DNA from 2 places in the Paenibacillus sp. RS8 genome. Region 2 is predicted to be linked to the other one. Evidence: predicted binding sites of a transcription regulator. Region 2 holds the regulator's gene; the other holds the start of a gene.

Region 1 (16,584 bases), 1.0 Mb from region 2:
ACTACGTTAATACATTAAACGCTTTAAACTTTATGGATCCGGGTCTTGCGCCGATCAATGAGGCGAAGGCGAACGCTTCTGCAGTAATCAAAAATATGAATGCCACAAACGGAGAAGTTACACAGGCTCTTGAAAAGCTGCTGACAGATTTGCGCCTTCTCAGCCCGCGTGATAAGAATATGGCATTCCTGGCCAATACTTCTTCCAGTTACACCTCGCCTTGGGAGAGTCTAGCCGCGATTAATGACGGGAAAAAGGAAGGCAATAACCTTCAGCATTGGGGAACATGGGGCAATGAAAGCGCAGCGGAATGGGTCCAGTATGAATGGCCGCAAGGTGCTACCATCCAAAGCTCGAATTTGGTGTTGTGGTCTGATGCAGGCGGTATCAAAGCGCCTACTAAGTACGTGTACTCATACATTCCATTGAATAGCGTTACAAATGAATGGGTCACGCTAGAAGCAGTTACCGAAGGCATCAAGGTGGTTGACCATACCCCAGCGGAATCCTCGAACCGATATGAGTTTAATCCCGTGCTGGAAGTTAAGGCGCTGCGGGTTACAATGACAAAGCAGTCACAGGCAGGTGACAATGGCGTTGGGTTATGGGAATGGGAAGTTATCCAAGCAGTTTCCAATTCGGAGCAGCCGGCACCGACAACGCCGGATGGGGTTGCGCCGACCACAATCAATGGAACCGATGGCAAGCTCACTGGTGTGACAACGGAAATGGAGTATAGGAAGGAAGGCGCCGAAGGTTATACAGCAATCGTGGGAACTGAAGTTACAGGTCTCATTGCCGGCAAGTATTATGTTCGATATATGAAAACGGATATCCTGAATGCCAGTCCGGATAAGGAAGTTGTAATTCCGGATGGGCAGAATCACGTGCAGCCTGCACCGGATAAGAGTCAATGGGTGATCTTGCACGCCAACTCAGTCACCTCGACAAAGGGTAAGATAGAAGGCGTAAACGACACTATGGAATATCGGAAGCTAGGTGAAGAGAGCTATATTCCTGTCACTGGTACAATGATTGAGGATCTTGAACCTGGCACCTATGAAATCCGGTACGCAGCGAAAGGCGGATTAGATGCAAGTCAGCCTGTAACCGTGGAAATTCGTAATGAAGCTAAGGAAGACAAAGAAGCTCCGAACGCGGATGATCTGGTCGTAACACCGCCTACAATCATAGGTGGTAAGGACGGGAAGATTGAGAATGTGACTGCCGATATGGAATATCGGAAGACGGATGGAGGCAGATACACTGCAGTCAGCGGAACCAGCATCGAGAACCTTGAAGCCGGCAGTTATGAAATTCGGTATGCTGAGACAGATACCAGAAATCCAAGCTTCGCAATCATTATTGTAGTGCCTGACGGAACCAAGCAAGAGCAGAATCCGCCATCCGGCGCTGAGGTAAGAGGTGTAGATGTCAGTGTAACCGGCGCAAAGGACGGAAAGATTACAGGCGTAAATTCCGCAATGGAATACCGGAAACAGGAAGTGGATGCACATAACTGGATCATTATCTCAGGTATTGAGGTCACAGCTCTAGATGCCGGAACCTATGAGGTGAGGTATAAAGAGACTGAAACGCATCATGCGAGTCAGTCCCTTACAGTCATCATAGGCAATTCGGTTGTAGACCCGACCGATCCAGAGCTTCAAGAAGTAACAGAAGTAAAAGTAAACGCCGGCGATGGACAGCTAAACCTTACATGGATAAATCCGGTAAGTGCGGACTTTGACCATGTCGTAGTCACTGGTGAAGAGTTCGAACAGAAGATCGGCGGCGGTAATAATAGTACAATCATCACCGGACTTGTCAACGGAACGCATTATACAATTAAGCTGCAAACTGTTAATAAAACAGGCAATGTGTCGGCTGGCATCAGTGTAAGCGGAACGCCTTCAGCCCCTTCACCGACAACAACGCCATCACCAACTCCGGAACCTACATCTCCACCGCCAGCAGTGTACACACCGACACCGACATCGACTCCTGTAATCGTTACAGTTGATGGAGAACTGATTAAGGTTGGGCCACTGAAACTGGATACGGTGACCGGCATAGCTGCAGGAGCACCAATCAGACAGGAGGACATCAATAAAGCGTTGGCAAATGCAAAAGCGAACAGTGTTGGTATAAAAACTGTCAGAGTGGAAATCCCGATAATCGAGGGAGCAAGTGCATATGCCGTTGAGCTTCCTGTTGCAGCACTGAATTCGGTTACAGCAAATATGATAATAGAAGTTACTATAGGAATTGGTACGGTACGAGTTTCATCAACGATGCTTAAGACAGCAGCATCCGATGCCAAGCGTGTTGTACTCATTATGGAAAGGGCAGACAATTCAAAGCTTGATCCTGTAACTAAAGATGTGATAGGCAACAGACCTGTAATCCAATTTGGTGTCAAAATAGATGGAGTAGCCATTCAAACGAATAATTTAAATGCACCGGTAGAGATTCAGATCCCATATACTCCTACTTCTGAAGAATTGGCAAATGCTGAATACCTAGCTATCTGGTATATTGATGCAAATGGTAAGCCTGTACAGATCAAGAATGCAAAATATGACGCTGCACAAAAAGCCATGGTATTTACAACGTCACAAGTGGGTGAGTTTGCTATTGCATACACGAAAAAGAGTTTCAGTGACGTAACCCATCAATCATGGTATAAAGCAGCAGTTGAAACCATGGCATCTAAAGGCTTCGTAGAAGGTACAACATCTACAAGCTTCAGCCCTGACAACAAGATTACAAGAAGTGAGTATCTAGCATGGCTCGTAAGAACACTAGAGCTGACAGTGGTATTTAACACTAACTTCAGTGATATTCAGGAAACGAATAAATATTTTGACGAAATTGGAATTGCCAGAGCTCTTGGAATAGCGGTAGGCTATAATGGTATTTTCGATACTGAATCGGAAATAACAAGGCAGGATATGGCCGTGATGACAATGAGAGCGCTGCGGGCAGCCAATACAACATTACAGACCGGTACGGCCGAAGATCTTAAAAGGTTTACAGATGCCGACAAAGCATCAAAATACGCGTCGGAAGATTTAGCTGCAATGATTAAGCTCGGCTTCATAAGCGGGCGGAGCAATACGATCCTGAGCCCTAAAGGCGAGACAACGAGAGCAGAAGCTGCACAGGTTCTGTATAATATTTATTTACATCAATGAAGATAAAAGGGATTTAACAATGAAATGGCTGTCCAATAAGTTCTAAAATGAAAAAGGTACGGAAAACGTGATGTTTTTCCGTACCTTTTTTCTATTGCAGTTCTTTCCGAATAATAAGAAAGATATTCCTGTTTGAACGCTTAGGACGTCCCGGACCAAAACTCCAGTATCACTAAGACTTTTTTCATAGCTTATTTCCAAGATTCGACCTTGTTTTCACCCACTGTATAGGCCCAAAGTATAAATTTACAACACTTTACATAAATATATATTTTTCTTAACCCTTATGAGATAGCATATTAGACGAAAGCGGTGGACAATTATGGAAAAATCCGCCGATCTATTTCTTAAGGAGGAAGGATATGAAGGAGAAGCATTCAGGTTGGAAAAAGAAGCTGCTAAATAGCATGCTGGTTGCATCTGTTGCCGTACCTCTGCAATTGTTCGCATTCGGAGCCGACTCGGCGATATACGCTGAGGGGCCAAGCGACCCCGCACCATTTATTGAAGCCAAAGTGGTCAACGAGCATTCAGGCCAGAAAATTCTGTTCGACAATACTCACGCGCAGACGGCCGGGGCGGCCGACTGGGTTATCAACGGTGCCTTTTCCGACTTTGGCAATGCACTTGCGCAAGAAGGCTATTATGTCAAGGAACTTCGTAAGACCACTCCCATTACGCTAGGCGATCTTTCCAGCTATGATGTCTTCGTTGTAGCCGAATCTAACATTCCATATAAATCCAGCGAACAGGCAGCCATGGCGGAATACGTGGAAAACGGCGGAAGCATCTTCTTCATCGGCGATCATTACAATGCGGACCGCAATAAGAACCGTTGGGACGGCAGCGAGGCATTCAACGGGTACCGCCGTGGAGCTTGGGATAACCCGGCTAAAGGCATGAGCACCGATGAGGCTGGCTCTGCAGCCATGCAAGGCGTGGTCAGCTCCGATTGGCTCGCGGATGAGTTCGGCGTCCGGTTCCGCTTCAATGCGCTCGGTGACATTAACGCAAACAACATAGTGGCTCCCGAGCAAGCCTTCGGTATTACAGCAGGAGTATCAAGTGTAGCCATGCATGCCGGCTCTACGCTGGCAATCCTCGACCCAACCCGGGCGAAGGGCATCGTCTATCTGCCTAAAACCAACAATACTTGGGGCAACGCAGTGGACCAAGGCGTCTACAATGGCGGCGGCGTAGCGGAAGGTCCATACGTAGCCGTGGCGAAAAAAGGAGCCGGCAAAGCCGCCTTTATCGGCGACTCCTCCCCGGTCGAGGATGCCACGCCAAAATATTTGCGCGAGGATACCGGTGCCAAGAAAACGACTTACGACGGCTTCAAGGAGGCTGATGATGCTGAGCTCTTGGTGAACACCGTTAACTGGCTCGCCGAACAGGCGAGCTATACAGATTTCACCCAGGTAAGTGGCTTAACGCTGGATCAGCCTACACAGTTGCATCCGTTCGAAGAGCCGGCACTCTCCACCGAACCGCAGCCAGAGCCATGGGCCGCGCCGAATGCCGGTTATAAATGGTATGACCGCAGTACCTTCAAGGCAGGTTCTTACGGCGGAGCAGCGGCTACAGCAAGTGCGTTGTACAATTTCACACACCAGACTGTGCTGCCTAACGCGCAGGATTTCCAGATTCGTGTCAGCGCAGATAATCTGCCTGCCAATACCAGCGTATCAGGCTTCCAATTAGGCATCTACCAGGTGAGCAGCGGAGCCCAGATCGCCAAGATCCAGAACAGCGACGGCACTTGGCCGAGCAGCTATGGTTACAGCGCCAACTTTAGCCTGACATCAGACCTGAATGGTCATGCCTACAAAGATCTGACCGTGCAGATCAAACCGGGTACCACGGCTGCATCTAACCTGCGCTTGCGCCAGAACGGAACGAACCTGAAGACCGATTCGGTAACGCTCGGTAACGTCCCAGCAGAACCGCTTCCGGACGAAGAAGATCCGATTCCGGCGACTGTCTCCATCGGCGAAGCCCGAACCAAGATAGTAGGGTCGTTGGTGACAGTTGAGGGAATCGTAACGACTGAGCCGGGTATTTTCGGCGGTCAGACCTTTTATATGCAGGATGAGACCGGCGGTCTTTATGTCTACCAGAGCCAAAGTGGCTACCATGCCGGTGATACGGTCAAGGTAACAGCGTCCACGGCGCTGTACAATTCGGAGCTAGAGTTGACCGAAGTTGTACAGATCGAGAAGACCGGCACAGTCGAGCTGCCTAAGCCCGTTGCCGTACCAGCGGTGAACGATACCAATCAAGGTCAGCTGCTAAAGCTTAACGACGTGAAAGTGACGAATATTATCACCGCAACTCCAAGCGGTTCCTTTGAATTTGATGCCGTCGCCAATGATGGGACAAGCAATCACATCCGAGTAGATGTCCGGACGGGGATCACGAAGGACAGTTTCCCTTATGCGGAAGGACAGAAACTCAATATTACGGGTGTAGCCGCGATCTTCAAAGGCGTATACCAGCTCAAACCTAGAAGTCTCGTGGACTTCAGCGTGGTGGAAGCAGAGGCCGCTCCGGTAACGACAGCGACGTTGTCGGTGAATCCGAACGCTGCCGGCTGGTTGAACCAGCCCGCCGAAGTGACCCTGAAGGCCGACTCCGATACAGCAAAGGTTTATTACTCGTTGAATGGTGCCGCTCAAGCCATATACAGCACTCCGTTGGCCGTAAGCAAAGACGGACAGTATACGCTGACTTACCATGCGGTTTCGGACAAGGGGAAGGCGGAAGAAACCAAGTCACTGACCCTTAATATCGACACGGTTTCACCGACAGTGGAGCTGACGGAGTCTGGTCATGCGGTCGGCGATGTGGATGAGGAAGCCCAGCTTAAGTTTGTATTGACTGCCGAAGATAATCTGTCTGGCGTAACCTCCAAACAGCTCCTACTGGATGGACAGCCCATAGCCGACGGACAGATGCTGAACGCTGCGGAGCTGGGTGCCGGGCCTCATACTGTAAGCTATGTCGTGATCGATGCCGCAGGCAACACTACCGAAAAGAGCTACAAGTTCCAAATTACTGGCGGAGCTGCACTCGCAACTGACAAGCCTGGTCAGCCGGTGTTGTCCTCGAACAGCGGCTACGGTAATGTACTCAGTGAAGGCAACTTTACCGTCACCATGAACCTCTGGTGGGGCAATAACGCTACCAGCTACAAGCTTTATGAGAATGGCACGCTGATCGATTCCAAGTCGCTGAAGGATGTATCACCGTCCGCCCAGACGACAAGCACAGTACTTCACGGCAAGCCGAACGGCAACTATGTTTACACAGCAGAATTGACTAATAAATATGGCACAACTAAGAGCCAGCCGCTCACGGTGACGATACGCGATGCCGCTCCGGGCAAGCCGGTTCTGGCCCATGACAACTGGGACGGAGACGGTTCTTATAAAGTATCGATGAATCTGTGGTGGGGCACTAACGCCACCGAGTACCGCCTTTACGAGAACGGGCAGCTAATCGACACGCAAGCGCTAAACGCCAACACGCCAGCGGCGCAGAGCGCTACAACTGATGTCACTGGCCGCGCTTTCGGCATGTATGAATACCGGGCAGAGCTGGTCAATGCAGCGGGAGAGACCTTAAGCGATACCATCAAGGTAACCGTCAGCCGTTAATGAGATGAGCGCTTAAGTTTTGTACGAAGTATTTCAAGGGCTGCATAATTAACAACAAATGTAGAATCATACGATTAAAACAACCTAGGGTGCATGCCTTAGGTTGTTTTAGTTTTGATTTCAATGCATTTAGAGATTGCTTTCTTTTTGGCTTGTTCATATTCCGTTCATATTCTCGTCACGAAGAGTACATCTTGGTTGATTACACTTTGAACATGTCGTCAAGGCGGCACTTCAGATAAGATACAGGGACAAGGAAGGGAAGAGATGAACGTGGCAAATATGGTGGAATATGGTGGAAATAAAAACAACGGGGACTAAGAGCCACAAGAAACGAAACCTATGGTTAAAAATAATCGGAGGTATTGTAGGGGCGCTCGTGCTGTTCATGGGCATCGTTTTTATCGTTAATATTATCAGCAACGGGGTCGAGAAAAAGAAAATCGAATCGTATGGCCAGTATGTCAATGTGGACGGGAAAAAGATGAATGTGCTCATTCAAGGCAGCGGAGAGCAAACCGTTGTGCTCCTTCCGGGACAAGGAACCCCGACGCCTGCGCTTGATTTCAAATTATTGATCGATGAAATTTCCCCCAATTATAAAGTCGTGGTGGTCGAGCCTTTCGGTTATGGTTTGAGCGATGAAACCAAGAAAGAAAGAACGACAGAAAATATTGTAAGTGAGGTTCACGAAGCTCTGCAGCAACTGGGTATTAACAGATACATTCTAATGGGACATTCTATAACTGGACTTTACGGAGCATCCTATGTGAACACCTATCGGGATGAAGTTGTTGCTTTTGTCGGCATCGATAGCAGCGTTCCCAATCAACCTGGTATGGATGTCAAATTGCCTATAAAATCGATGCAGTTCCTCAAAAAATCAGGTCTTATGAGATTGGTCCAAAAAGTGAGTGGAGATCCGTATGAATCGCTTGCATTCGATGAGCATACCAAAGAACAGATGCGTTTGATTTCGAATCAAGTTGCGGGCAATCCAACGTTAATGAATGAATTGAGCCACCTCGGTTCTAATTTCAAAAATGGAGAAAAACTCACAATTCCAAATGACTTGCCGTTGCTTCTCTTTGTTCAATCGAATAATGAGCACAATAAACAGTGGATTCCGCTTCATGAGGAGCAAGTCAAACAATCCGCACAGGGAAAAATGATCCCGATGGAAGGTTCACATTACCTGCATCATACAAAATACAAAGAAATCGCCGAAGCATTCAAAGAATACATGAAGCAGATCCAATAGAATGGTTGAAAACTAAACTGCGGAGCCGAACTTGGTTCCGTGGTTTCTTTATTTTGACATTAAAAAATACGATATTTAAACCTTATTCCTGGGACATTGGAGTTTGGTATACATAGAGACAAATCTTGGTCATCTCATCAATGGATTTTGTAAAGTCGGATTGTATCCATTTGAGGAGAACATTATAGAGGGCTCCCGCTTTAAAGTATATACGATATACATTCTCTTCGCTTTTGTCCTGAGCAGTAGAGAGCATCATTTCATTCAAGCAATCCAGAATCACATGATCAAACTTCGCGCTTTGAAGAGCTTTGTAGATGCTACGCTGTTGAAAAATAACTTCAAAAAGCACTTTAATAAATTTTTGAGGTTCTTTGGCTTTGCCTGTTAATTCATTGGTGTAAGGCAAGAGTTTTTGATTAATTTCAAAAATAAGCGAATCGACCAAATCCACCAGGATCTCTTGCTTGGAGGAATAGTTATTGTAATAGGCCGTTCGAGAGACTCCTGCGCGCTTCACAATATCGGTGATGGTGATTTTGTTAAACGGCTGTTCCTGGATCAAATAGACTAATGCCGTACAGATGGCCTCTCTTGTCAAACGGTTGGTTTCTTTATTGGACTGATGCTGAGAGGTATTTGGACTGTATAATTCATGATTTGAGATGACATTTCCCCTCCGTTTGTACATTCTGGTGTTCGTTTCATTGTTTTTCATGAGTCTTTTCAATATGCTAAAACCATAAGGCATTACAAATGTAATGTCAAAATAGTAGTTAGATGAAATGGGAGGGCGTCATGTTAGAAAACTTATATAGACGATTGTCAGCGGTGCTGCTTTTGAGCTTAGCACTTTGTGCCACGGTATTTATTGGCAAAGAGACGGTAATCTCGATAGTTACCATTATCTTTTTATTAGCAGAATTAGGCATCTCTTTTTTGCTTTTAAAAAAGCGTGAGAAGTTACATGTGGTATTCATTAGTGTGGTGGCGGCGGAAGGGTTGTTTTTACTGACAGGAGAATTTTGGCTGCTTGCGCTTTCTATCCTGCTGCTGATCGTAGCGGGCATATGGAGAGGACTGTTTTGGCAAAAGGAGAGTAGAAGAGTCACTGCGTTTCTAGTGGTTCGAAAAGTGTTATTTAGCATCACAGCTCTTATCGTCACTGTACTTTGGGGTATTGGAATCTATGCAAAACCTATTTCAAAGCCTGTGGCATTAGCAACGAATGCGGCAGTGACGATCGATGAACATACATTGGATTCTGCAGCAGTGATGCTGAAGGATATTGAGGTAATGAATTCTTTTGGAAGCCGTACAACCGGCTCTGAGGGTCACAATCAATTCATTGCATGGCTGGAGCAACAGGTAACGGATATGGGGTTGAATGTTTATCGTGATCGTTATACTTTTGACCGATGGGAAGAAAAGAGCAGTTCTTTAATGATTGATCAGCAGGAAATTCATGTTTCTTCAGCTTTCCCCTATTCCGGGGAGACTGACGAAAAGGGCGTAACAGGGGAACTGGTGTATACGAAGCGTGGTGAATATGACCAGGCCAGCGGGAAAATTGCTGTCGTTGAAATTGAGGATTTTAGAAATTTTCCAAGTGGGATCGTAATGAACATGCGGGATTCATCCCCAATGGAAAGCCAAATTGCCCCAAATGAAGGCGATCTAGTTCTCACTACAGCTTTAAAAGAAGCTAAATTGGAGCAAGCGAAGGAAATGGGGGTAAAAGCAGTTGTTCTAGTCTGGAAAGGGGTATCCGACGATAAGGTTGAAAAGCAATATGTGCCTTTTACCACCGATTATGCTGGAATCCCTGCGATCTGGGTTAATGAAACGGATGGGCAGAAGGTGATCAGCGCAGCTCAGGAGCATAAAGAAGGTACGGTTATTTTAGAAGCAGAAATACAAAAAAATGCTCCAACAGAATCCTTTTATGTGAAAATTAACGGTAAAAATAAAGACGAAGCGATAATCGTAAATACGCATACGGATGGGATAAATGTAGTGGAGGAGAATGGTGCTGTGGGCATGCTGTCCATGATTCGTTACTTGCAGCAGGAGCAGCCGGAACGTACGATGATTTTCGCTTTTGTGACAGGGCATTTTAGATTGCCGGATTTCAAAGGGTCTTCTCAGGCGACTTCCACCTGGATGGAGGGACATCGAGAGCTATGGGATGGCAAGAAAGACCATTTAACAGCTGTAGCTGGAATTACGGTTGAACATTTAGGCAGCATGGAGTGGAAGGACGATAATACGGGTCACTATAGCTCTACTGGACAAATAAGTACAGAATATACTTATGCGGGCAATGAAATGATGGCAGCCATTTGGCTGAAGGCTATTGAAAAGACCGATGGCACACGTACTGTGTTATTGCGTGGACATAACAAGTTTGAGTTTGGAGAGAGTCAGCCTTTATTTGAAGCAGGTATACCTGTAATTGGCTTCATTCCAATGCCCGATTATCTACTAGTGAATAGTGAAAACAGAGAGATGGATAAGTTTGATGCAAAGCTAATGCATACGCAAATTGTATCGTTACTGAAAGCGGTCAAGCTAGTGGACGCAACGGAGACGACTAAGCTAGGGAAGTCAGACGGGTATTCTTTTTTCTATGGCCGAACTAAATGAAAGAAGTTGACTGCATCATAAGTCATAAAACTAAAAGTAAAGGAGCGAAAACTACATGTTGATCAAAAATGTTGAGGACCTTGTATTAGAAGAGTTTACAACTTGCTTTAACGAAGCCTTCTCCGATTATGTCATTCCATTTCAAGTTTCTTCGGAGCAATTAGCTGATAAATTTGCAGGTGCGGGAGTGAATTATCAGTTGTCGTTCGGTGCTTTTGATCAAGATAAGCAGGTTGCATTTGTTATGCATGGCATCGGTGACCATAACGGCAAAAGAACTGCATTTAATACCGGTACAGGAGTCATTCCTTTATATAGAGGGAAAAGGCTAGTCGAACAAATTTATCGTCATGCTATTCCCATTTTTAAAAAACATCATATTCAAAAATGCTTACTTGAAGTGATCCAAACCAATGATAAAGCTATAAAAGCGTATACCGCCATAGGATTTCAAATTCATAGAGAATTGGTTTGTTTCAAGGGGCGTATTGATGTAACCCTTCCGGACGATCTTAGTTTTACTTCCATTGCTTCGGTTCGCGTGGAAGATTTCGATTGGACATCGGTACATTCTTACTGGAATTTGGAACCATCTTGGGAACAATCTGTTCATGCAATTTTACGAAACCCGCATTTATACGATGTGGTCACGATAAGGGAAGAGAATAAGATTTGTGGATACGCGGTTATAAAATCGGCCAACGGAGCAGTTCTGCAGTTCGGTGTTTTGCGAGAAAAAAGAAACCGAGGATTTGGACGTTCCTTATTTCATTGGATCGGAAAGAGATACCCAACCATTACCGTCAATAATGTAGACAAAAGAGATAGAAATTCTATACGTTTCCTTCAAGGAGTTGGTCTCGACATATATATTGAGCAATACGAAATGGAGAAAGACTTGTCATAACGAAGATGATATAGCGATGCCATTGGTAAGGAATACGATATTTAATTCAAAAACACTGATGATTTGAGTCAGTGTTTTTTATATTGAAAAAGGGGGTATATATTACGGATTAGGATGAGAAAATATCATTTTTCTTTAACATCGAATTAGGAGGAGACTTGTGACATCACATATACACTAATGAATCAATAGCTCCTTCGGGTGATTTTTGTGTTATTCACTGAGTTGTTAGAAAGATTTGTCCCTTTCTTGAACGTTTAAGGATTAAGAGCTTTCTGTGATTGAATTACTTGCATTTTAAGATAAGATGATTTTAATCATTAGGTCACGTTATTAATTTGACTGCTCAGTATCAGGTAAATCAGGCTCGCCAACTCTTGCTTTGTGAAATTTTTCTCTTTTTACATAGCAAAGAACAATGAACGTCATACTAAAACGAACAGGCAACGATGTCACTGAGCCCGGCTAAACCTGATATTGAATGCAGCCCAAGAGTAAGCCGGCCTAATCATAAGCATCAACTTATCACGAAAAATGAACAGAGTTTGAAGGGAGCAGTAAAGAATGGCAATTGATACGGTGCTATGGAGCAGGCTGGTGACAGGCTTGACTCTCGGGTTCCACGTTATTTTTGCGACGATTGGCGTCGGTATACCGCTAATGATCGCTATAGCAGAGTTCATCGGGATCCGAAAGAAAGATCCCCATTATACACTTATGGCGAAGAGGTGGTCTCGCGGATTTGTCATTTCTGTAGCGGTTGGTGTCGTGACCGGTACAGCGATTTCACTACAACTGGCACTGGTGTGGCCGAATTTTATGAAACTGGCTGGGAATGTTATCGCTCTTCCGTTATTCATGGAAGTGTTTGCGTTCTTTTTTGAAGCCATCTTCTTGGGCATTTATTTGTATACGTGGGATCGGTTCAAAAATCCGTATATCCATTGGCTGCTGACGATTCCTATTGTCGCGGGGGCAGGCATGTCTGCCGTCTTTATTACGACGGTGAACGGATTCATGAACCAGCCTGGAGGCTTTGTCATGGAAGCAGGCCAATTCACAGCGATTGACCCAGTGCAAGCGATGCTGAATACGGCGACGTTCTCCAAGGTGTTCCATGTATTAAGCTCGGCCTATTTGACAGGAGCTGCCTTGTTAGCCGGGATTGCAGCCTTTGCGATGCTGAGAAAAGGGGTATCCGCATACCACAAAAAATCCTTGAATCTCATGATGGCGGTTGTTTTACTGTTCGGCTTGCTGAACACGTTAGCTGGAGATGTGTCCGCCAAATTTTTGGCCGAGCATCAGCCGGAGAAGCTTGCAGCGGCAGAGTGGCATTTTGAGACGGGTAGCGGTGTGGATTTGGTTTTAATGGGATGGCTGAATGCAGAGCATGAAGTTCTGGGGGCTCTTCATTTGCCGAAGGTGCTCAGCTTTCTGGCCTTTGGAGACTTTAATGCAGAGGTAACGGGGCTGGAGGAATTCCCCAAGGATGAATGGCCACCGCTTCTCGTTCATTATCTGTTTGATTTAATGGCCGGAATCGGATTTGCTCTGCTCGCGATAGCAGTCCTATATTTCCTGTTTGTGTTCTGGAAAAAGCGCAATGCGCTTAACAAGTGGATGCTTAGCATCATCGCACTGATCGCACCGCTCGCTTTTCTAGCTGTAGAGCTAGGCTGGTTTTATGCAGAGGTTGGGCGACAGCCGTGGATTATCCGTGGATATATGCGTGTAGAGGAGGCTGCCACGACTTCACCGAATGTAAGAATTATATTCTTCGCCTTATTGCTCTTGTACATCGTACTCGGCAGTATGTGTGTAATCGTGCTAAGACGCTTGTTCAACAATAATCCAGCAGAAGTTGAGATGGAGAAATGGATGAAGGAACATCCTAATCAATCTACGGAAAAGGGGGGCACTGAATGATGAGTTACGAAATAATTGGCATCTCGGTGCTCTGGCTGTTCTTGTACGGCTATTTAATTATTGCTTCCATTGATTTCGGTGCAGGATTCTTCGCCTTTTATGCTCGTTTGACTAAGCAGGATCATCTCATTAATCGTCTGATTTCCCGTTATTTATCACCCGTTTGGGAGATCACAAATGTATTTTTTATCTTTTTCTACATTGGCATCGTCGGATTTTTTCCGGACACGGCCTATTATTATGGCTCCGCGCTGCTAGTTCCGGGAAGTATTGCAGTGATTCTTCTTGCGATTCGCGGTTCGTTCTATGCTTTTGAAAATTATGGTTCCAAGAAAAACATAGTCTATCTTTTTTTATACGGAGCTACAGGCCTGCTTATTCCGGCTTCGTTGTCAGTGGCGCTAACTTTGTCTGAAGGCGGCTTTATTGTGAAGCAGGCTGAGTCAGTTTCTCTGGATTACTGGGCGCTGTTTACCAATCCGTTATCGTGGAGCATAGTTGGACTGGCAATCGTGTCCGTTTTGTTCATAAGCGGCTCATTTCTGACTTTTTACGCATCTCGTGCAGAGGATCATTCCGCGTTGAAGCTGATGCGGAACTACGCCCTGTTTTGGAGCACACCGACGATAATTCTCGCACTGACAGCATTTATCTATTTGGGCCAACACAATGAACGGCATTTTCAAAATATGATGGATTTATGGTGGTTGCTGGCACTTTCCGTTGCTTTCTTCATGATCGCGATGTGGCTGTTATATAACGGACGCCGATACGGATTAGCTTTCATATGCATCATGTTGCAATTTTTCTGTGCTTTTTTCGCGTATGGGATTGGGCAATACCCTTATATTCTTGATCCGTATATCACGATTCAGAGCAGTGCAACTTCACCAGCAATGGGCTTGGCGTTAGTTGTTGTATTTATCGGCGGTCTATGCCTGTTGATCCCATCCCTTATCCTGGTCTTCAAACTCTTCCTGTTTGATGCGGATTATGTAAAAGGGAAAAAATAAAGCTGATTAATCCATTACGGCATGTTTGAGGTTTCTCTACAAGCCTATATATAAAGGAGGTGTGATCTGTGAAGAGGAAATCCAGTCTGATTTCTCAGCAAATGTCTTCACAAAGGAAAAATATGACCCTCCTCGCGGTCATTTCGCTTGCGCTTGGTACAGCTATTGTGAGTCAGGCAGGGCTGCTTGCTGAAGCAGTCCAAAGGATTTTTGTGGAGAGAGCTTCATTTTCATCGGTTATCCTGTTGCTTGGCATACTTCTGACTGTTATGGCTGTACGCACACTGTTGTCGTACGCAAACGGTAAAGTTGGTTTGCACATGGCTGCCACTGCCAAGACGAATATGCGAGCGGCTGTGCTGAAAAACTTGACCCACGCTTCCATGCCGTCAACCCTTCGTGGACAGACCGGAGGGAAGGTCAGTATTGCTCTGGATGCTGTGGATGAGGCTGATAGTTATTTCAGTCAGTACATGCCGCGGATGATGGAAGCTGCTATCATCCCGATTCTAATTTTGGTCGTTACTTTTATCCAACATGCTAACACAGGTTTCATTCTATTGTTTACAGCTCCATTCATCCCGCTGTTCATGATTTTGGTAGGGCTCAAAACGAAGAACAAATCTGAAGAAAAATATGCACAACTTGCTGAGTTTTCGGGGACGTTTCTGGATTCTCTTCAAGGGCTGGTGACGTTAAAAATATTTGGACGGGCACACAGTCAGCAACAGAAAATTGAACACAGTAGTCTGAGTTACCGTGATGCCACGATGGGTATTTTGAAGATTGCGTTTACGAACACCTTCATGCTGGAATCGATCGTGATGCTAAGCATCGGCATTGTAGCTCTCGAATTGGCTATCCAGTTGCTTGTTTTCAAAACTATGACGTTCCACACCGCTTTTTTCGTTTTGCTGCTCGTTCCCGAGTTTTACAACCTGTTAAAGAATACGGGAACGGCCTTTCACAGTGGCCGAACAAGTATGGGGGCAGTACGTAAGGTGGAACAGATGCTTGAAGAAACGGCAGGGGAGAGCATGGACGCGAAAGGCAATGAAGGAACATTAACCTTCCAGGGAATCGACGAGAACGTCAACATGGGTAGGGTCGACAAGATAAGCAAATTGGAGCTTGCCCATACCAATGATCTTTTAGTTCCGCCATCCATGGAAATTGACCATCTCAGGTTTCAGTATGCACCAGATTCATTCGAGCTTAAGACGGGTCAGATCCAGTTTAATCCGGGAGAACACATTGCGATTGTAGGTAAAAGCGGTTCCGGCAAAACGACTTTGCTTCATCTCATTGCCGGTTTGCTGAAACCTGCAACGGGAACGGTCCTGGTGAATGGAAGCCCACTCTCGCAATACGATGAGTCTGCTTGGTTCGAACATGTTAGCTACATTACACAGCATCCGTATATTTTTGCTGGTACATTTTCTGAAAATATTGCGATTGGTGCTCGTGAGAGCATTTCCAAGGCAGAAATTGAGCGGGCGGGGGAGGAAGCAGGACTCGCTACGCTTACAGCCCAATTGGAGCATGGATTTGATACCTTTGTTGGTGAAGGAGGCAGAGGTCTGTCTGGTGGGGAGAAGCAACGGCTTGCTTTGGCACGCGCTTTTTTGAAGCGACCTGCCATCATTCTGTTTGATGAACCTACAGTTGGACTGGATTTGCACACCGAACGGGTACTGCAACGCTCCATAGCCAAATTGGCAAAAACGGCTACGATGATTACGGTGGCTCACCGATTATATACGATTCAACAAGCCGACAAGATTTTATATATGGATAATGGAGTGTTAGTGGACTCTGGACGGCATGACGAGCTTATGGAGCGCCTGCCTCAGTATGCCGAGATGGTTGATGTACAGCGGAAAGGGGGGGATCCTCATGAATGAGCTGGCAGTTCTGTCAAAAGCGATGATTCAGGAGCGCAAAGATATCATTCTTTCCATTTTGTGTGGAT
Region 2 (16,584 bases):
AAAATCCGGCATGATTCTTATGAGCGAGCAGGATATATGCCAGGCGTTAAGATGGGGATTCAGAAGGTTATGGAATACACTGGCTTGATCTATGGATTTGAGCACTTTATAGAATAGACAGGGGAGAACACCATGTTAAAAATCGCATTTATTGCACATGATCGTAAAAAAGATGAGATCGTAAATTTTGTATTAGCCTATGAGCATGTTTTTGTAGGTCATGAATTATTTTCCACGGGGACTACTGGCCAACGAATCATGGATGTGACTAGCTTGAAAATTCATCGCTATATGTCCGGCCCATTAGGTGGAGATCAGCAAATTGGCGCAATGGTAGCGCAGGATGAATTGGACCTTATTATTTTCTTGCGTGATCCATTAATGGCACAGCCACATGAGCCAGATATTACAGCTTTACTTCGTCTATGCGACGTATACGGTATACCTGTAGCTACGAATATTGCGACAGCTGAAGTGCTTGTGAAGGCGATTGATCGCGGTGACTTTGCTTGGCGTGAACTAGTTCATAAATACAAACCAGGTGTCGATGAATGAAGCTGGACATTCTTGTATTTGGAGCTCATGCGGATGACGCGGAGATCGGTATGGCAGGTACGATTGCGAAACATACCGCTGCAGGCCTTAAAGTGGGCTTGTGCGATTTAACGGCTGCAGAGATGTCCTCGAACGGTACTGTAGAGTTACGCAAGGAAGAGGCGCAGCAAGCTGCTGATCTACTTGGTGTATCGGTGCGGACGAATTTAGGTTTATCAGACAGAGGGCTTTTTATAACGGAAGAGCATGTAGCAGCTGTTACAGCAGAAATTCGCCGTTTTGCGCCTGCGATAGTTTTTGCTCCTTATTGGGAAGATCGTCATCCTGATCATATAGCATGCAGTAAGCTGGTAGAAGAGGCGGTCTTTAATGCCAAACTACGTAAATATATGCCGGACAAGCCGGCAGTTTCAGCACCACAATTGTTTTTTTATTTTATAAATGATCTTGGACGTACGGATCTTATTGTAGATGTTACTGAACAATATGGGTTAAAGGAGCAGGCATTGTCCTGTTATCGCTCTCAGTTCACCAAACCGCTGGGTGCCGATGCTGTATCCACACCGTTAACGGAGGGTTACATTGAGCGGGTCCGCTCTAGAGATATGTTGCTTGGACAGCGCAGACTCATTCCTTATGCGGAAGGGTTTGCTACAAAAGTTCCTTATGCGGTAAATTTGTTTACTGCGGGGGACCATACTTTATAAAGTATAGAAGGGGACGGAACATGGATCGTTTGAAAATAGGTATTACCTGTTATCCGTCTCTTGGCGGCTCAGGCGTAGTAGCGACTGAATTAGGAAAACTCTTGGCCGAAAAGGGGCACGAAGTTCATTTTATTACACACAGTATTCCGTTTCGGTTAGGGAAGTTTCAGAAAAATATATTTTATCATGAGGTAGAAGTTAACGATTATTACGTATTTAAATATCCTCCTTATGACTTAGCGCTTGCTACGAAGATGGCTCAGGTTGCTAAAATGCAGAATCTGGATCTGTTCCATGTTCATTATGCCGTTCCACACGCTGTTTGTGCTTTTCTTGCCAAGCAAATGCTTGGTAATGATATAAAGGTTGTAACGACCTTGCATGGTACTGACATTACGGTACTTGGACAGGACGAATCTCTAAAAGATCTAATCCGTCTTGGAATTAATGAAAGTGACGCTGTAACGGCTGTATCGAAGGATCTCATTAGAGAAACACGAGAAGTGCTGGATATCACTCGCGAGATTGACCTCACTTATAATTTCGTTGATCATCGTGTCTATTACCCGCGGGATGTATCGAATCTTCGGGAAGATTTTGCTTCACCTGAAGAGAAGATCCTGATGCACATCAGTAACTTCCGTCCAGTTAAAAGGGTAAGCGATGTTGTAGATATCTTTGCTAAAGTGAATCGTGAAATCCCTTCACGACTGCTGCTTGTTGGTGAAGGGCCTGATCTTCCCAAGATTCAAGCTAAGATCAGTGAAATGGGTCTGGAAGATAAAGTCCGCTTCTTAGGAAGACAGGATGAGATCGCTCAAGTCATTTCGTTAGCTGATTTGCTGCTGTTACCATCAGAGAAGGAAAGCTTTGGTCTGGTTGCGCTAGAAGCGATGGCCTGTGGAGTACCGACTATAGGTTCTCAAACCGGAGGGATTCCAGAGCTAATTGAGCATGGCAAGACGGGATTTATTGCTCCGATTGGTGATACGGACACTATGGCGAAATATGCAATTAAACTCCTTTCGGATGATCGCATGGTGCAGCAATTCAGACAAGCCTGCCTGGAAACAGCCTGCAAAGATTTCTGTAAGGATTCGATTACAAGTCAGTATGAAGATATATATTACCGTGTGCTCGGGCGCAAGGTACCTAGACTGGATACAGTCAGGGGGTAAGGGGTTCGTAATGAAATGGAAAATGGCGCCATCCGCTATGGCTCTTGCGGCGGAAAATGTAATTTCTGAGCTAACTCAGAACGGCCATGAGGCTTTTTGGGTCGGAGGCTGCATTCGCGATGAGCTGTTGGGTAGGCCAGTACATGATATGGATATTACAACTTCAGCAGTGCCGGAGGAAGTGATAGCCATCTTCGCACGCAGTATTCCGACAGGGCTAGCACATGGGACGGTCACCGTGCTTCAGGATGGGCATGGGTTTGAAGTGACGACATACCGAACTGAAAGTGGGTATGTCGATCATCGTCGTCCGGAACATGTTGAATTTGTTAGTGATGTGAAGGAAGATTTGCGTCGTCGCGATTTTACGATTAACGCAATATGCTGCGGGCTGGACGGAGATTTGATTGATCCCTTCGGAGGCGAGAAGGATCTAGCTCTCCGTGTGATCCGCTGTGTGGGGGATGCGGAGGAACGGTTCGATGAGGATGCGCTACGCATGCTTCGCTGCGTTCGTTTCGCATCGGTGTTAGATTTCTCCATCGCCAAGAATACGTGGAGGGGACTGTTGCGCCAGCGAGATAAGCTGGCGCATATTGCTGTGGAGCGCGTCCGCGCGGAGCTGGACCGCATCGTAGAGGGGCCGCATCCTCGGCGCGGACTTGCAATGCTAGCGCGCTGTGAACTGCTCGCGCGCGGCAAAGCCCCGTTCCCCTGGACCGGAACCGATCTGGCAGCTGCTGCCGCCTTGACGGCCGGGATAGGGGAACTGGAGAGCGCCCACCTGCGGTGGGCGCTTCTCCTCCATGCCCTGAAGCAGTCGGCCCAGGAGGCCGATGAGCTGCTGCGGGCATGGACGTTCTCTGGGACGACGCGTACCAGCGTCGTCCAGGTGCTGCGGGTCCGCGAAGCTTGGACCGCTGCCCTGGTGGCAGTGCCGCCGGGGGAACCGGACGGCACGGATCTATTGCGGCGGCGCTTCCTCGCCGCCGTGCTGACCTTCGGCGTGGAAGCCGCCGAAGGGTGGCTCTCGCTGCTGGCGATCTTGCCAGCAGGTGGCCTTCCCGCTGCGAACCCGCCAGCGGGTTCAGAGATTTCACCCGCTGTCACCCCAGCGGCGCCAGAGCTTGTAAATGGCTTGATCTATTTGCAAGCTGCAAGAGACTGGATCTCACAGATGCCGCTTAAGAGCTTATCGGAGCTTGCTGTTACAGGTAATGAGCTGGCGGAAGCGCTTGGGAAACGTCCGGGTCCTTGGCTCGGCAATATGCTGAGTGCACTTCTGCAAGCGACTGCTTCGGGAGATCTACTAAACAATAAACAAGTATTGCTGCTTGAAGCAAAAAGGATGGATGGACATGAGCTATGATAAGGCGCTGTCGCTAACCGAATTGAAGCAGGAAGCTTCCGATTCGAATTGGATAGACAGAGTTCAGCTCCTAGAGTCTGTCGTATCTACTCAGGAGGAAGCCAAACGATTGGCAGAAAGCGGCGCACCAGAAGGAACAACCGTAATCGCTGAAGAACAAACCGGCGCTAGGGGGAGAATGGGCAGAAATTGGTTTTCTCCTCGTGGCAAAGGGATTTGGATGAGTATAGTATTGCGGCCGAATTTACCTTTGTTACAGACTCCGCAGTTAACACTGCTTGCTGGGGTTGCCGTTTGTAAAGCAATACGTCGTGTGACCGGAGTCGATGCCGGTATTAAATGGCCGAATGATTTGCTTGCGGGCGGTCGTAAGATATGCGGAATTTTGCTTGAGTCTTCGCTAAGAGAAGGGGAGCTTCATTATTGCATCGCCGGAATTGGAATTTCTGCGAACTTGACTGAAGACGATTATCCTGATCATCTGAAAGAAGTGGCAACTTCACTTCGGATACAGCGGAGCGGTGTTCCTATTGACCGTTCGGAGCTGGTTAGGGCTGTGCTCGATGAGTTGGAATTGCATTACAATCTGTATATGAATCAAGGTTTTAAACCCATCAAAGAGCTATGGGAGTCGATGTCAGTTACATTGGGTCGCCAAATCGCCCTGAATAGCCCTCAGGGGCGTTCTGAAGGCGTCGTAGTAGGTCTGGATAACTTAGGCGGACTACTCCTTAAAAATAGCTCAGGGGACATTTCAAATGTATGCTCAGGTGAAATTGAGCTTTTATAAGTCTTTTCAATATGGCAGGGGTGTCATCCCTTGTCATATTTTTTTCGTGTAATTCCGAGTCCTTTTTGATATACTATGGGTCGGAGGCGGTATCGTTTTACGAACTGTACTCTTGATCTGATGGATTTATAATGTTTTTATTATTGGAATTACCTTCATAACTGCGTTAGACGGTTACGTTGGATTCTGCTCTGAGCCGTAAGGACCGAGACAGAAGGGACGATCGCGAGTGACTCTTTTTTGCCCTTCGGACCTTTTTAGCAAATGATTGCTAAAGGGTTTTTTTGTTGCGATTTTTACGGGGATGTTATTTCAAAAAGGAGGACGAAGAGAGAAATGGCAAACAAACAAGCACTTAATATTGTGAAAATGAAAAAAATGAAAGCAGATGGTGAACGGTTGAGTATGTTGACCGCTTATGATTACCCATCGGCTCTACTTGCTGAAGAAGCCGGTATCGACCTTATCCTGGTGGGTGACTCCCTGGGAAACGTGGTACTTGGATATGATACAACTTTACCCGTTACGATTGACGATATGGTCTACCATACTCGTTCCGTAACTCGAGGCGCACAAAATACGTTCATTGTGGCAGATATGCCGTTTATGACCTATCACGGAAGTGTAGATGAGACCCTGCGGGGTGTGCGCAGACTGATGCAGGAAGGGCGGGCTCATGCCGTCAAAATGGAAGGCGGCCTCGAAATTTGTGAGACAGTCGCTGCAGTTGTAGCTGCGGGAGTCCCTGTGCTTGGGCATATTGGACTTACACCACAATCGGTAAATATGATTGGGGGCTACCGTATTCAAGGTAAGGACGCCAGAGACGCAAAACGCCTGATGGATGAGGCCAAGGCGCTTGAAGCAGCCGGTGCATTTGCAGTCGTACTGGAGCTGGTGACAGAAGAAGTCGCACAAGCGATTTCTGAGGCACTGAGCATTCCGACCATTGGGATTGGTGCAGGTCGTTATTGTGACGGTCAGGTATTGGTTTTCCATGATTTGCTGCGGTATGCCTCACCCTATCGTGAGAAACGTTTTGTCAAAACCTATGCGGATGTGGGTAATGTAATTCGTGAGGGGATTAGCCAATATGTGCAAGAAGTGAAGGATCGCTCGTTCCCAGATGAAGGCCATGTTTTTAAGGCAGATGAAACCGTTCTGGAATCTTTATACGGCGGTGCCGGAAAGGATGGGGAATAAGATGAGAGTTGTCAGAAGCATTGAGCAGCTGCGCGAAGCTTTGGAGTATATGAGACAAGGTGGGCATACCCCCATTGGTTTTGTTCCAACCATGGGATATCTTCACGAAGGACATGCCAGTCTGCTTCGGCGGGCAGGAGAAATGAGCAACACGGTGGTTATGAGCATATTTGTGAACCCGCTGCAGTTTGGACCGAATGAGGATTATGATTCCTATCCGCGCGATGAAGAGCGTGATTTGGAGCTGGCGGAACGCGAAGGCGTCGATATTGTATTTATCCCCAGTGTAGAAGAAATGTATCCGCAGCCTACCCGGACTACAGTCTCAGTATCTGAGCTTACTACTCGACTTTGCGGAGCTTCGCGCCCAGGGCATTTTAATGGCGTAACTACGGTTGTGAATAAACTATTTAATATCGTGCAGCCGGATTATGCTTTCTTTGGACTAAAGGATGCCCAGCAAGTAGCAGTGCTCCGCCGAATGGTATCCGATTTGAATATGAATGTTGAAATTGTACCTTGCCCTATCATTCGTGAAGGGGATGGACTTGCGCTTAGCTCACGAAACGTATTCTTATCTTCGGAGGAACGTAGTCAGGCATTAGTGCTATCTCGATCTTTACGTGAAGTACGTCAGTCCATTGAAGAAGGAAAAGTAAGAACCGTTGCTGAAGTGCGGGAATTGTTGACATCGGTTATTTCCAGCTCTCCTTTGGCGGTCATTGATTATGCGGAAATACTGACATTCCCTAATCTGGAAAGTTTAGACCACGAAGCTTTAATAACGGATGTAGAAGGGGAAATTATTATAGCGCTTGCTGTGAAGTTTGGCAGAACACGCTTAATTGACAATAATGTATTTATTCCAAAGGAGGTTGCCGCTCTTGTTTAGACATATGATGAAATCCAAAATTCACCGCGCTACGGTGACAGAAGCGAACTTGAATTATGTGGGTAGTATTACCATTGATGAGAACTTAATGGAAGCGGCAGATATTCTTGAAAATGAAAAAGTACAGATCGTGGATAACAATAATGGTTCACGGTTAGAAACGTATGTTATTCCTGGACCTCGCGGAAGTGGTGTGATCTGTCTGAATGGTGCAGCCGCCCGTCTTGTTCAACCAGGAGACACAGTAATTATTATTTCATATGCGATGTTGTCTTCGGAAGAACTGGAGTCGCATAAGCCAACAGTGGTATTCGTGGATGAGAACAACAGACCCGTCAAGCTGGCTGATCATGAATTGCATGCTACAATCGCTTAATTAATGGACTTACGCCATGTAATGAATGGCAGGGATGAAAGACCCCGTTCTCGCAGAAAATGAAGTCAGGCAAGCTGAACTGATTTCATCTTCAGTAAAGGGGGATAGCCCATGTTTCAACATTTGTTTGCTGAAATGAACAAGGTGCTTCAGGAGATCGTTACAGATTACCCTACAGCGGAGGGTGCCCGCCGGAATGAGCTTTTATGCAATTATAATATGCTGCACCGACTAAGCGATAAAGTAATGGATGAATGGCTGGCCTTTGCAGAGAAGCTAAGTCACTTTCGTGAAAGTGTAGATTTTACGACTGTGGCTGAAGAGGACATGCCAGAGCAGGAAGCACCCGAGCTCTGCATGGATACTTTTGTTAGAGGCCAGGGGTATTATAAGCTGCTGATGTATGGAAAATGTATTGAGCAGTTTAAGGAAGTTATTGCGCAATATCCGGATAGTTTGGCTGCTCGCTTATATTTAGCCATCTCTTACCTTCAGGAAGGGGATGGGGAAGCAGCGTGGAGTCATTTGAACCATATGCTCGGTTTGATACGGGAAACCAAGCTGAAAGCAATGGTTTATAATGCTTTAGGCTGCATCCGGGCTTCACAGGAACGCTTCAATGAAGCGCAGGAGCTGTTTGGCCTCTCGTTGCAGCTTGACCCTGCACTTCCTGAACCAACGGTTAATTTGGAGGTTTGCCGCCGCCGTGGAGGAAAGCTTCATTTCGGAAATCAGCTTGTTTCATTATTGTAAATTATTACGTTTACGGTTTATTATTCCGCATTTTCATTCAAGCGATGCATCCCCTGAACCAGTGGTGTGCATCGCCTTTTTTCGCAACTTCTGTTATGCTGATTAAGAGTCTCAATTGAAAGGGAATAGAATTATAATGAAATTTGCCGTGCTTGATTTTGAAACAACGGGAACCCAATCCGTGGGTGAAATTATCCAGGTTGGCCTTGCAATTATAGAAGAAGACCGGTCCATCTCCCGGGTATATGGTTCCTACGTCAAGCCCGGAACGCCGATACCTCCTTTTATAACTGGTCTGACGGGGATTACCGACGATGATGTAAAGGATGCGCCTGAGCTGGATGAGATGATGATGGAGCTTGTTCCACTCTTGGATGATGTTGTGCTTGTAGGGCATAATGTCGCATTTGACTTCCATTTTTTGCAAAATGCTTTAGACAGATGTGGGTATTTACCATTTCAAGGGCGGATTTTAGATACGATTGATTTTCTAAAAATCTGCTTTCCTTCCCTAACATCCTATCAACTAGGGTCAGTTAGTGCACATTTTGGAGTGACACATGATCGTCCGCATCAGGCAGATAGTGATGCACTAGCGACAGCTCTTGTGCTGTTGAAATGTCTGGAGGAGCTTTATAGTTTGCCGTTACTCACCATCCAGCGACTATGTGAGCTGTTTACCGAAGAGGATAGTGATTTAGGTTGGTATTTTGATGGTCTGCTGCGTGAGCGGGAAGCGGAGACGCTTCAACCCGAAGGTGATCTGACTTTCTATCGTCAATTAGCGCTTGCAGTAGGGGATTGGAATGAACTAGCTCCACCTCGTGACGAGCATGCTGAGAATCCGCTACAGAATTTATCATTTACAGATTATATGGATGAAGTAACGAAACGGCTTAAAGACACTTTGCCACAGTATGAAAGCCGAGAAGCTCAGGATATTATGATCAATGAGGTGATTACGGCACTTGCCGAAGACAAACATCTATTGATCGAAGCAGGGACAGGAACTGGCAAATCGCTTGGTTATTTGTTGCCTGCCATATACCAAAGTGTTCGTACTAATGAGAAAGTTATGGTCAGCACTCATACCATTAATCTGCAGGATCAATTGCGTGAGCGTGATATTCCTTTGTTAACGCAGGTAGTTCCGTTTCCATTTAAAGCTGCGATTTTTAAAGGCAGAGGGCATTATTTGTGTCTTCGTAAGTTTGAACATAAAATTAATAAAAAAGACTTTATAAGTCCAAGGGAAGATGCACTTACTGCGGCTCAGATGATCGTTTGGCTGACACAAAGTGAATCAGGGGATGACGAAGAGCTCAATTTAAGCGGTCGTGGCGGAGATTTCTGGGAGACGGTAGCAAGCGATACCGATTCTTGTCTCGGTCGCTCCTGTCCTTGGTTCCGCAAATGTTATTACCATCGGGCAAAACATGAAGCGGGTATTGCTGACGTGGTTATTACGAACCACTCTAAGCTTTTCGCAGATGTTAAGGCTGGGCACCAGCTACTCCCGGCTTATGAACATCTTGTTATTGATGAGGCCCATCATCTGGAGGACGTGGCTGGCAAGCATTTAGGTATGCATATGAAGCATTTCACGGTGGCTCACACGCTGTCCCGATTATACAAGGATAGTCGTAACGGCCAACTCCCAACGCTTCGTCAAATGCTTCAGTCATCAGGCAGTGAGGAAGCTTCTGAATGGAGCGGAGTTATCGATAGAATCTATCCAGATCTACTTACTGTAAAAGAAACCTGGGATCTACTTAGTGACAAGCTATTTAGTCTCTTGCCGGAACGTAGCGATGCAGCGGCGGGAGAAGCTGGACAGCTAGTCATGCGGTTACTTCCTACCCGTAAACCGAAAGATTGGGATGAATTGGTTGCTTTGGAGAATACTATGAATCTGACATTAAGCGAAATTATCCGTAAGGGTGATAAGATGCTTAATGAGATGCGTGATCAAGAAGGTCAATCTTCTTCAGATAGTTTAGTAACCGATATTAGCGGCTTATTTAAGGATTTAGCTTCTATACGTGAGCAAGTACGGTTTTTTATGGGATTAAACGACGAGAATGTAGTATATTGGCTGGAGGCGAATGGAAATTATCGCAGCAAATCGCTACAGCTATATGCCGTCCCTGTTGATGTTAGTACCCAGCTTAAAGAGCTGTTCTTCGACAAAAAGAAAAGTATTGTGTTAACCTCGGCGACGCTTTCTGTCGATAAATCGTTCCAGTTTATGATTGATAATCTCGGACTTAATGAAGCTGCGGAAGAGGGGCGTCTAATGACATCTCTCCTTCCTTCTCCCTTTAAGTATCGGGAGCAGGCACTATTAGTAATTCCACGGGATTTCCCTAGTGTGAAGGGCAGTGTGGGCGATGCCCGATTTGTCGATACGCTCGTACAGTCACTAGCAGAAGCGGCTATTACGACACGCGGACGGATGCTTGTTCTGTTTACTTCTTACAAGATGCTGCGCCAAGTTTACGATCCTCTGAAAGAGGCTCTAGCCTCACAAGAAATCACGGTGCTAGGTCAAGGCGTGGAAGGTGGAAGCCGCAGTAAGCTGATTCGACGCTTTCAGGACAGTGCTGCTTCAGTTCTGCTTGGAACTAGCAGCTTCTGGGAGGGAGTAGATATTCCGGGCGAGGCATTGACATGCTTAGCCATCGTGAGGCTTCCATTTCAACCGCCTAATCACCCTCTAGCGGAAGCGAAGTCTGAGTTATTACAAGCCCAGAAGAAGAATCCGTTTATGAAATTGTCGGTGCCTCAGGCAGTTATCCGCTTCAAGCAAGGATTTGGAAGACTGGTACGGACAGCGCAGGATCGGGGTATTGTTATAGTGTATGACACTAGGGTTATCGAATCTCATTATGGAAAGTATTTCCTTTATTCGTTGCCTGGCCCGAAAATGGAACATATGCTTACGGATCAAATGGTTCCTCGTATAGCAGAGTGGTTGGAAGACGGAGGCGTTTCTTAAGAAGGACATCTTCTGTTTAATTAATCACTCCACAATGAAGGGCGGTATAAGAGAATACCGCTCTTCATTGAGACGAGGTACAGAAATTTTAATAGGATTCAAACAGAATAGTACTTAAATTAGGAGGTAAATTATGAAATCGGATAAAATATCAGAAGCCGTTGTTCGCAGACTTCCTGTGTACTTACGTTTCTTGAATGATCTTCAGAAACGTGAAATATTAACCGTTTCCTCGCAAGAATTAGGACAAAAACTTGATCTGAATCCCGCTCAAATCCGTAAAGATTTAGCGTATTTTGGAGACTTCGGCAGAAAAGGTATTGGGTATGACGTAACTTATCTTATTGAGAAAATCCGTCATATTTTGAAGCTGGACCAACAGCTGAATGTGGCATTAGTAGGTGCCGGTAACCTTGGACATGCATTATCTAATTATAATGCTTATCTGAAAGATACTATGAAGATTACCGCTATATTTGATTCTTATGCACCTAAGGTAGGGCGGAAAATCAACTCTCTTACGGTTCAACCCATGGAGGAGCTAGGTCAGACAGTTCGTGAGCAAGGCATTCGAATTGGGATTATTACAGTACCTGACTCAGAAGCGCAGAATGTAGCAGATATTCTTATTGAATCTGGCATTGAGGCGATTTTGAATTTTGCACCAGTGATTCTAAAAACACCACCGAATATCCGGGTTCATGCAGCCGATTTTACAACGGATTTGCAAAGCCTTGCTTATTATTTGAAAGACGGAAAGGAAGAAAGCGGAAATGAAGAGTAGTAAAACGATTATCAAAGGCGGGCGTTTTCTTATTCCGGGAACGGATGAGCCTGTTCTTAGTGGATATATGACTATTGAAGATGATTTGATCACTTACATAGGAAAAGAAGAGCCTTTGATGGAAGAAGGTGTGCAAGTTGTTGATGGCAGTCGTCTGTTGTTTATGCCTGGTCTGGTAAACACACACGGCCATGCTGCAATGTCATTGCTTCGTGGTTATGGAGATGATTTAGCGCTTCAAGTGTGGCTTCAGGAAAAAATGTGGCCGATGGAAGAGAAGTTCACCGGAGAAGATGTATACTGGGGAACCTCCTTGTCTGTTCTGGAAATGCTGAAAGGTGGCACTACAACCTTCCTGGATATGTATGATCATATGGATCGAGTAGCTGAGGTGGTCGAATTATCAGGCATCCGTTCCGTATTGATGAGAGGCGTAATCGGTCTTTGTCCAGAGGAAGTACAGAATCACAAGCTTGCGGAAGCGATTTCTTTTGCACGGAACTGGCATGGAAAGGCTGACGGTAGAATTACAACGATGATCTCGCCACACGCTCCATATACTTGCCCACCGGATTTCTTTGTTAAGTTTGTACAGGCGGCGCATGATTTGGATTTACCGATGCATACACATATGTCCGAAACGAAACGCGAAGTGGAGCAGAATGTAGTGGATTACGGCCTGCGGCCTGTAGCGCATTTAGAGAAGCTTGGAATGTTCACACGTCCGTCTATTGTTGCTCATGGCGTTCAATTGAATGATGAAGAGATCGAGATTCTGGCTCGTCATAATGTAGGGGTATCTCATAACCCGGGAAGTAATCTAAAACTGGCTAGTGGAGTTGCTCGTGTTACGGATCTTCTAAAGGCCGGTGTGAAGGTGTCGCTGGGTACAGATGGCGCGGCAAGTAATAATAACTTGGATATGTTTGAAGAGATGCGTCTTGCAGCACTTATCCATAAAGGTGTAAGTGGTGATCCTACGGCTGTACCGGCTCCGGAAGCTCTGAGTATGGCTACAGAGTATGGCGCGAAGTCTATCTTTTTAAATGATGTGGGCAGGCTCGCTGTAGGCATGAAAGCTGACTTTATCGCGATTGATATAGACCAGCCGCATTTACTACCGCACACAGATTTGCTGTCTCATGCTGTATACTCTGCCAGTGCCAAGGATGTTGAGCATGTATGGGTGAATGGTAAACAGGTTGTAAAACATGGACAATGTGTAACGTTAGATGAGGAAGCTATCCGTCGTAAGGCGCAAGAATCCTTTGAGGGGCTACTCAAGCGCTAGTCTAAGATCATAAATTAACTGAAAGGCTGTGACTTTCTGCGTTTGCAAAAGTTACGGCCTTTTCTGTAAATATAAGAATTTATATGAATGAATATGAAACTTTGGATAAACACACGGGTGTGTTATATAATCAAAAAAGATATATTACTAGAAAGGGAGCTGTACCTTGAAGAAAAGGAAAAAATGGATCCTCCTGGGGTCAGTTCTGATTCTGCTCCTTCTGTTTGGACTTATCCAGTTCTATGCCTATATTATGAAAGATCAATGGAACGAGCGAGATATTGCTAAGGATATCGCCAAAACCAGCGCTGGTCTGACAGAGGTAACTAAAGCACAGAAATCCGTTTGGGATGAAAATGCAGTGTACTGGGTCTTAACAGGGAAGAATCAATCCGGGACCGAGTTGATGGTATGGGTACGCTTTACTGTAGACGGGAAGTTTGCAGAAGGCAACGACGCAGTATATGCTGAGGAACTGAGTAAAGGGACCTCTGAAGCGAAAATACGCAGCATAATTAAAGCTGATCTTCCGGACGTTAGTATCGAGCGGTTGTTGCCGGGGGTATATAACGGAGAGTATGCATGGCAGCTTTTTTATAAACAAAGCGGTCGGTATTATTATCAATTTTATCGGTTCTCAGATGGAGCTCGAATGGGTGAAGGATATAGTTTACCCAGCCGCTAAAATAAACAAAAGTACTATACTATAAACAAGCGGACCATTTATGGTTCGCTTGTTTTCGTTAATGTGATGGATTATTTTGATATACTCGTAATGTGCTATTTGTGATATACTAAGTAGGTAGTTTTTATATATTCTATTTAAAAAACACATGTGAAAATAAACCTGTTAATGACAAGTAACGGCTCTTTTTCTCGTTGAAATAAATCAATATATTTAATGAATTGGAAAAAAATAAAAAATAAAATTTTAAATATCTTCACACTTTTTTTTATTTTCGTATATACACATGTGATATACTACTGTTTGTAATTAGAACAGTATTAAGAGAACGTTAGGCTCTGATGAGCGCTTAACAGCTTTGATTTATTGATCATTCTGTTTACATTTTGTCATCTTTGAGAGGAGGACGTTTCTTGAAATTACGTCTTGTACCTGTACTGATAACGTCTCTACTGTCGGCTACTCTATTGTTCGGAGGATTCTTTTTATATCGTCAGTTTGCTTTACAGGAACCGCTCCAAAAGATTGTATCCGGTTATGAGGGAGTAAATAATTCACATATTAGTATTAACCGCGATGAGGTCACTTTGAAACTTGATTTGCAGCCGGGCACGAATTTACGTGATCTAGTATCGTATGTATCCAAAGAAGGAAAGTCAGTGATTGAAGGACGTAAACTTAAACTCGATGTGGATCAAAATTCAAATGAATTATTAGATGATTACTGGGATAAAGCGTTGTTCTCTGTAGCTGAAGCGATGGAGAGCCGTAAATATACTCTTATACCTACTGAACTTGATAGATTAAAAGAGCAACATTCGGAATATAAAGATGTGATAGCATCTACTGAAATCGACGACAACAATGTGTATGTTAGTTTAAGCAATGGAAAAGAAAGTAAATTTATTATTTTGCCGCGAAAACCTGCGACCTTGGGGGTATGGAATAATGCCTAAGTATCTAAAAGAAATTTTACTCGGATTTATTCCTGTACTGTTTATTTTCATGGCTTTTTTAGGTATAAATATATTCCCAATTGTTATAGCAGCTGGAATGCTTACTGCACTGCTTATAATTGCTCATTTGCGCGGCGGGCTTACGGTGAATGCTGGTGCTGGGAAAAAACGCAAGAAGGAAGGACCTTCAAAGCTAACTTTTGAAGAAATTGGCGGGCAAGACAATGCGAAGCAAGAGCTTCGTGAAGCACTCGATTTTTTGATCCGTCATGAGGAAATCAGCAAATTTGGGATTCGTCCCTTAAAAGGGATTCTGCTCACTGGTCCTCCAGGAACAGGTAAGACCCTTATGGCCAGAGCGGCTGCACATTATACAAACTCCGTATTCGTAGCTGCATCAGGTAGTGAATTTGTTGAAATGTATGTGGGTGTCGGGGCCGGCCGGATTCGTGATTTGTTCAAGGATGCCCGTAGCCGCGCTGTTAAGGAGAACAAGCAGAGTGCCATTATTTTCATTGATGAAATTGACGTAATTGGCGGTAAACGTGAAGGCGGGCAGCAGCGTGAATATGATCAGACCTTGAATCAGCTGTTGACTGAGATGGACGGTATTTATAATAACGAAACACCACGTATTCTGCTGGTAGCTGCAACAAACCGGAAAGAAATGCTTGATTCCGCTTTGCTACGTCCTGGACGGTTCGACCGTCATATTCAAGTGGACATGCCTGACAAGAAGGGCCGGAAATCGATTCTCGAATTACATGCGAAGAATAAACCTCTTCATCCAGAAGTGAGTCTCGACAAAATTGCTGAAGAAGCCTATGGCTTCTCCGGTGCTCAGCTGGAAAGTGTCATGAATGAGGCTGCGATTTATATGATGCGTGAGGACTTGACGGAAGTTGAGCAGCGGCATTTGTCGATGGCGATTGACAAGGTAATGATGGGTGAAAAAACGGATCGAGAAACCAATCACGAAGAGAAAAAGAGGGTCGCTATTCATGAACTGGGACATGCCATTATGGCAGAGCTCCTTCGTCCTGGAAGCGTCAGTCAGGTTACACTGACTCCGCGTGGGCAAGCCCTTGGATATGTACGGCACAATCCTCAGCAAGAGCAGTATTTGTACACCAAAGATTATTTGGAAGATCAGATTATGATCGCACTTGGTGGAGCGGCGGCTGAAGAAATGTATTATGGCGGACGAAGCACAGGTTCACGCGCTGATTTCGATCAGGCGCTGAATATTGTGGAAACGATGATGAAGTCAGGATTAACTTCGCTGGGCATTGCTAATCTGGAAATGGTTACCACTGAAGAGCTTATGAAGGAAAATAGTAAGATATTGGATGAACTGATGACGCGCACTCGTGAGCACCTTGAAAAGCAACGAAATGTATTTGATTACTCTCTTGACATTTTAATGAAGGAAGAAGTACTCTCTGGAGAGCAATTTCGATGTCAATTTCGTGACAGCGTCCTTTTACCAGCATAAATTTTTATGCTGGTTATTTTTTTTTACTTTTCAGGCATGCTAAGATATCATTATATGTCGGGCTTTATAAATTTTTGCGACAGACAAGGTACAATACAAAAGTATAGATACCTGAAAGGATGGAGACTTTTTTATGAATTTCAAAAAAATAGGTGTCATCGGCGGTGGCACAATGGGACAAGGTATTGCTGAAATGTTAGCAGCCAAAGGCCTGGATGTATTGCTGGTGGAGAAAACCGCAGAAAAACTGGACTACTCTTACGAAATGATCGAGACAAGTCTAGATAAGCAATTGGAGAAATGGGCGATCACTCAAGCAGAAAAGAAGCTGATTCTTAGCCGCATTCAAAAAGTGACACATTTCGCAGAGCTCAGCTCTTGTGATATGGTCATCGAAACCATTGTTGAGGATTTGGAAGAAAAGAAAAAGATTCTAAATCAATTGGATCAAGTATGTCCAAATCACATTATTCTTGCCAGCAATACGTCAACACTTAGCTTGACTGAACTTGCAAGTTCTACAATGTATCCGGAACGCGTGATCGGAATGCA

What was found. Region 2 encodes Rex, which represses fermentation and respiration genes when NADH is low (regulators of the CRP and FNR family bind a similar motif). Its sites were predicted from a motif close to TTGTGAAATATTTCACAA; they were not measured.
Region 1: the regulator Rex is predicted to act here: its motif matches at 12,053-12,070, upstream of ACDZ28_RS24490 (cytochrome ubiquinol oxidase subunit I).

The regions. Positions count from the first base shown of each region.
Region 1 is NZ_CP168131.1:5,168,514-5,185,097, forward strand. It holds gene ACDZ28_RS24460 (DUF5695 domain-containing protein) at 1-3,197, shown strand, start outside; gene ACDZ28_RS24465 (chitinase N-terminal domain-containing protein) at 3,560-6,856, shown strand; gene ACDZ28_RS24470 (alpha/beta fold hydrolase) at 7,149-8,117, shown strand; gene ACDZ28_RS24475 (TetR/AcrR family transcriptional regulator) at 8,200-8,835, opposite strand; gene ACDZ28_RS24480 (hypothetical protein) at 8,916-10,763, shown strand; gene ACDZ28_RS24485 (GNAT family N-acetyltransferase) at 10,819-11,670, shown strand; gene ACDZ28_RS24490 (cytochrome ubiquinol oxidase subunit I) at 12,235-13,599, shown strand; gene ACDZ28_RS24495 (cytochrome d ubiquinol oxidase subunit II) at 13,596-14,612, shown strand; gene cydD (thiol reductant ABC exporter subunit CydD) at 14,681-16,516, shown strand; gene cydC (thiol reductant ABC exporter subunit CydC) at 16,509-16,584, shown strand, end outside.
Region 2 is NZ_CP168131.1:6,202,704-6,219,287, reverse strand. It holds gene dapB (4-hydroxy-tetrahydrodipicolinate reductase) at 1-117, shown strand, start outside; gene ACDZ28_RS29245 (methylglyoxal synthase) at 133-555, shown strand; gene bshB1 (bacillithiol biosynthesis deacetylase BshB1) at 552-1,262, shown strand; gene bshA (N-acetyl-alpha-D-glucosaminyl L-malate synthase BshA) at 1,283-2,440, shown strand; gene ACDZ28_RS29230 (CCA tRNA nucleotidyltransferase) at 2,376-3,809, shown strand; gene ACDZ28_RS29225 (biotin--[acetyl-CoA-carboxylase] ligase) at 3,799-4,599, shown strand; gene panB (3-methyl-2-oxobutanoate hydroxymethyltransferase) at 4,936-5,802, shown strand; gene panC (pantoate--beta-alanine ligase) at 5,804-6,694, shown strand; gene panD (aspartate 1-decarboxylase) at 6,687-7,070, shown strand; gene ACDZ28_RS29205 (hypothetical protein) at 7,182-7,823, shown strand; gene dinG (ATP-dependent DNA helicase DinG) at 7,960-10,821, shown strand; gene ACDZ28_RS29195 (redox-sensing transcriptional repressor Rex) at 10,955-11,605, shown strand; gene ACDZ28_RS29190 (amidohydrolase) at 11,595-12,896, shown strand; gene ACDZ28_RS29185 (DUF5590 domain-containing protein) at 13,063-13,581, shown strand; gene ACDZ28_RS29180 (hypothetical protein) at 13,995-14,537, shown strand; gene ACDZ28_RS29175 (AAA family ATPase) at 14,530-16,032, shown strand; gene ACDZ28_RS29170 (3-hydroxyacyl-CoA dehydrogenase family protein) at 16,166-16,584, shown strand, end outside.